2 regions of the Microbispora maris genome follow, and region 1 is predicted to be linked to the other one. Evidence: riboswitches for the same ligand, from Rfam matches in the RefSeq annotation. Region 1 holds a riboswitch; the other holds the start of a gene.
The links. Region 1 has a riboswitch for cyclic di-AMP ahead of AAH991_RS17120 (CHAP domain-containing protein). Riboswitches for the same ligand answer to the same signal wherever they lie in the genome.
Positions count from the first base shown of each region.

Region 2: linked by a shared signal. The riboswitch ahead of AAH991_RS07410 (C40 family peptidase) and the one ahead of AAH991_RS17120 (CHAP domain-containing protein) in region 1 are both predicted to bind cyclic di-AMP.

Region 1 is NZ_JBDJAW010000012.1:182,232-184,423, reverse strand. It holds gene AAH991_RS17125 (ATP-binding cassette domain-containing protein) at 1-693, shown strand, start outside; gene AAH991_RS17120 (CHAP domain-containing protein) at 790-1,473, opposite strand; cyclic di-AMP (ydaO/yuaA leader) riboswitch at 1,488-1,621, opposite strand; gene AAH991_RS17115 (sensor histidine kinase) at 1,804-2,192, opposite strand, start outside.
Region 2 is NZ_JBDJAW010000004.1:215,539-217,730, forward strand. It holds gene AAH991_RS07405 (hypothetical protein) at 1-152, shown strand, start outside; cyclic di-AMP (ydaO/yuaA leader) riboswitch at 433-592, shown strand; gene AAH991_RS07410 (C40 family peptidase) at 929-1,264, shown strand; gene AAH991_RS07415 (non-reducing end alpha-L-arabinofuranosidase family hydrolase) at 1,401-2,192, opposite strand, start outside.

The sequences.
Region 1 (2,192 bases):
CTCGACCCGATCCGCAAGGCGTTCGCGAAGGCCAACGGCGTGAAGCCGGCGCTGTTCAGCGCCAACTCCGAGGGCGCCTGCCCCACCTGCAACGGCGCCGGCGTCGTCTACACCGACCTCGCGATGATGGCCGGCGTCTCCACCACCTGCGAGGAGTGCGAGGGGAAGCGGTTCCAGGCATCGGTGCTGGAGCACCGCCTCGGCGGGCGCGACATCAGCGAGGTGCTCGCGATGCCGGTGACCGAGGCCCAGGAGTTCTTCGGCGCCGGCGAGGCGCGCACACCGGCCGCGCGTGCCATCCTCGACCGGCTCGCCGACGTCGGGCTCGGCTACATCACCCTCGGCCAGCCGCTGACCACGCTGTCCGGCGGCGAGCGGCAGCGGCTCAAGCTGGCCACCCACATGGCCGACAAGGGCGGGATCTACGTCCTCGACGAGCCGACCGCCGGCCTTCACCTCGCCGACGTCGAGCAGTTGCTCGCGCTGCTGGACCGCCTGGTCGACGCCGGCAAGTCGGTCATCGTCATCGAGCACCACCAGGCGGTGATGGCGCACGCCGACTGGATCATCGACCTCGGCCCCGGCGCGGGTCACGACGGTGGCCGGATCGTCTTCGAGGGCACCCCGGCCGACCTCGTCGCCGCCCGCTCCACGCTCACCGGCGAGCACCTCGCGGCCTACGTCGGCGCCTGACCGGGGCCACGGGCGAGTGCCCGGGGGCGTCCAAGCGCCGATATGTCGAAGCGCGCCGGGGTCACCGGCGCGCTTCGCAGGTCGGGGCGTCAGCCGTCAGGAGGCGGCAGCAGCCGCGGTGGCGGCTTCGCCCGGGTACATCGGGTAGCCGTACCCCACCACCTGCCAGGTGGGACGGGTGCGGGCCTCGACGGCGCCGTTGCCGGTGTTGCCCTCGATGGTCCGGATGGTGCCGTCGCCGTTGTCCTTGACGACGAGGCCGACGTGCACGATGTCGTCGATGTCCTCGCTGCCGTTCCAGTTGAAGAACACCACCGCGCCCGGCTTGGGCGTGCGGCCCCAGCGGCCGTGGTCGGCGAACCAGTGGGCGTGCTCGACGGTGTAGGCGTCGGAGCCCATGACCGGCCCGATGCCGAGCTGGTGGCCGACCCAGGAGACGAACATGTCACACCAGGGCGCGTTCAGGTAAGCCTTCAGGGTGCCGCCGTCGCGGGCGAGGGTCTCCCGGGCACGGGCCGTGGACATGTACCACTGCTGGAACTTCGTCCCGCCGCCGTAGGCGTTCTCGCTGATCCCGACCTGGCTCTTGGCCAGGCTCAGCACGTCGGCGGCGCTGACCTTGGGCAGGGTCTTGGCGATCTCGGCCATGGACTGCGTGGCCGCCGGGCCCTTGCCGCTGGCAGGGTTGTCGGCGTGCGCGGCCGGTGCCGCGACCAGCACGGCCGAGGCGAGAGCGGTGCTCGCGAGGGCAGCGCGGATACAGGTGTTGAGGACGTGCATGGTGGGGCGGACTCCCTTACTTCCATGCCGCCTACCGGGTTAGCTGACGGGTTCGGGCTGGAAGGCGCCCTACGGCAGGCATGCCGATTCACCCCAGGAGAGGTGGGTCCCCGGCTCCGCGCGGACGCGGACTCGGCGGCCGGGCGGCAAGCCGGGATCGGCCGGCCGCGTCGGTCTGAGGAGGGCTTCTTGACCATTGAATGAGCAAGTGCGCCCTGAGCTGCCTAAAAGGTAATAGACCAGGTCAAACCGGTCAAGTTAGAACAACTCGGATTTTACTCGCGAGTAGGGAGAGACCGGGCGACGGTGGGTACGGCACCCAGGATGTGATCACCCCTGGCCCGGCCCGGGCAGGCGTACGGTCACCGCCAGGCCGCCCGCCGGCCGGGCGAGCGCCTCCGCCGTGCCGCCGTGCGCCACCGCGATGGCCCGGACGATCGACAGGCCCAGCCCCGCCCCCCGGGCGGAGCGGACGCGGTCGCCGCCGAGCCGGCGGAACGGCTCGAACAGGTCGTCCACCTCGTACGGCGGGACCAGGGGCCCGGTGTTCTCCACCGTCACGCTCACCCCGGTCTCGTCCTCCCGCAGCCGGACCCAGACCTCCCCGTCCCGTACGTTGTACTTGATCGCGTTCTCCAGCAGGTTGACCAGGCAGCGCTCCAGGAGGAGCGGGTCGCCGTGCGCGACCGCCCGGCGCAGGTCCTCGTGGACGACCACCT
Region 2 (2,192 bases), on a different contig from region 1:
TCCCCCTCCCCCGGAAGGCGGGCACCGACGCCGTCCTGTCCTCGATCGCGCGCAGGCCGGGGACGGCCACCCTGTGGGGTGCGGGTTTCACCGTGCCGCAGGGCGACCCCGACGACCCCTCGGCCAACGGCACGTTCTGGCGTACGCGCTGATCTTCACGAGCCGAGGGCGTCACACCGGCTCTCGCGCGGATGTGACGAGCGCCACGTTTTTTCCGATGACACGGCTCTGACCTGCACTTATGCAGGCGTGATCCTTTTTATGGGCTTCTTACCCTTTATGTGCCCTTTGCCCGAATATGGGCGAGCTTGGTAGTTTCCTTGCCCTGCGACGGCGGCGTACCCCATGACGCCGCCGTCGCGGAACCGGCACCGCCGTGCTTGAAAACGAAAATCCACTGTCACCGCCGCCATGTCCTCTCCGCCCCCCGGGGCGCCGGTGACGCCGAATCCGTGCGGCAAGGAAGCACGGAGCCGGGGAACCAGTCGACCTTCGCACGAAGGTCCGGGGTGAATCGGCGCGCCACGCGCCGTAGGGCGACTTCCCTGCCCGAATCCGTCAGCTAACCCGGTAGGCGCAAGCGGAAGACTCTAGGAGAGATCCCCTGTCTGCCAACCCCGCCACTCTGTCCCGCATCGCCCGCGTCACGATCGGTGGCGTCGCGCTCACCGCCTCTGTCGCGGCCTTCGGCGCGCTGCCCGCGACCGCCGCAACGGGGACGGTCACGGCACCACAGCCCGCCTCGACGCTCATCCCGCCCCAGCCCCCCGCGACGGGCGCCACCTCGGACACCCCAGCGGCACCCACGACCCCGACCCCGACGGCGACCACGGCGCCGGCCACCGCCGCGGCCGCCCCGAACGCCGCGGCGGACAAGAAGCTCACCAAGTCCGCCCTGCAGCAGGAGAAGGCCAAGCGCGCCATCAAGGTGGCGAAGAAGCAGCTCGGCGATCCCTACGTGTGGGGCGCCACAGGCCCGCGGGCGTTCGACTGCTCCGGGCTGGTCCAGTTCGCCTGGCGCAAGGCCGGGATCAAGCTCCCGCGCACGACGTGGTCGATGCTCGACGCCGTCAAGAAGAAGGTCTCCCTGGCCCACCTCAAGCCCGGCGACCTCGTATTCACCAGCGGCGGCGGCCACGTGGGCATGTACATCGGGCACAAGAAGGTGATCAACGCCCCCCACAGCGGCGCGGTGGTCCACATCGACAGCCTCAAGGGCTACTGGAGGAGCGGCTTCCTCACCGCCGTACGCCCGGGAATCTGACGCCGGGCGCGAGGAAGACGATTCCCGGCCTGCGTCGTCGCAGGCCGGGAACTCGACGCGCGCCCGCGCGTCCGGAAACAGGAAACCTCCGGTCGGCGACACCGACCGGAGGCCTCATGAGTCCTGCGTCACATCATCAGCGCTGCAGCGTCAGCACGCCCGGCCGGTAGGGCAGGAGGCCGTAGTCGCCGCCGGAGCTGGGGCTGCGACCCTGGTAGAGCAGCTGCAGGTTGCAGGCGTCCACGGTCTTGGTCTGGTCGGGGTTGTTGCGCACCAGGTCACCGTGGCTGATGTCGTTGGTCCAGGTGGCGCCGCTGTTGGCCTTGCCCGCGAAGGGGTTGCTCTCGCTCGTGGCCTGCGGGGTCCACGAACCACCCAGGCTGGAGGCGGTGTACGAGCGGAAGTAACGGCCCTGCGAGCCGATCGACTCGACCAGCATCAGGTACTTGTTCAGGCCCTGGAGCTTGTAGACCTCGACGCCCTCGAACAGGTTGTTCGTCGTGTCGCTCATGATCTGGGTGTAGTTGGAGCCGAAGCTGCCCGGGAAGTTCCCGATGGGCATGCTCTGCCGGTAGATCTTGCCGTTGTCGCCGGCGAAGAACAGGTACATGTTCTGGCCGTCACCGATGAGCGTCTGGTCGATCGGCCCGGTGCCCGAGCCGGAGATGCTCGCGGTGGACAGCGTCTGCTGCGCGGACCAGCTGTTCACGTTGCTGGGGTCGCTCGACGTCCGGTAGGAGAAGGCGGTCCCGCCCCACTGGTAGGCCAGCACCCAGATGTTCTTCGGGGCGAAGTAGAACAGCGTGGGCGCGACGGCCGAGAAGGGCATCGTGTTCTGGCTGGCCGAGGCCATGTCGGACCAGTTGGTGAACAGGCCGAAGTTCATCGAACCCCAGCTCGTGCCCGTGTTGTGCGTCGTCGCGTAGAC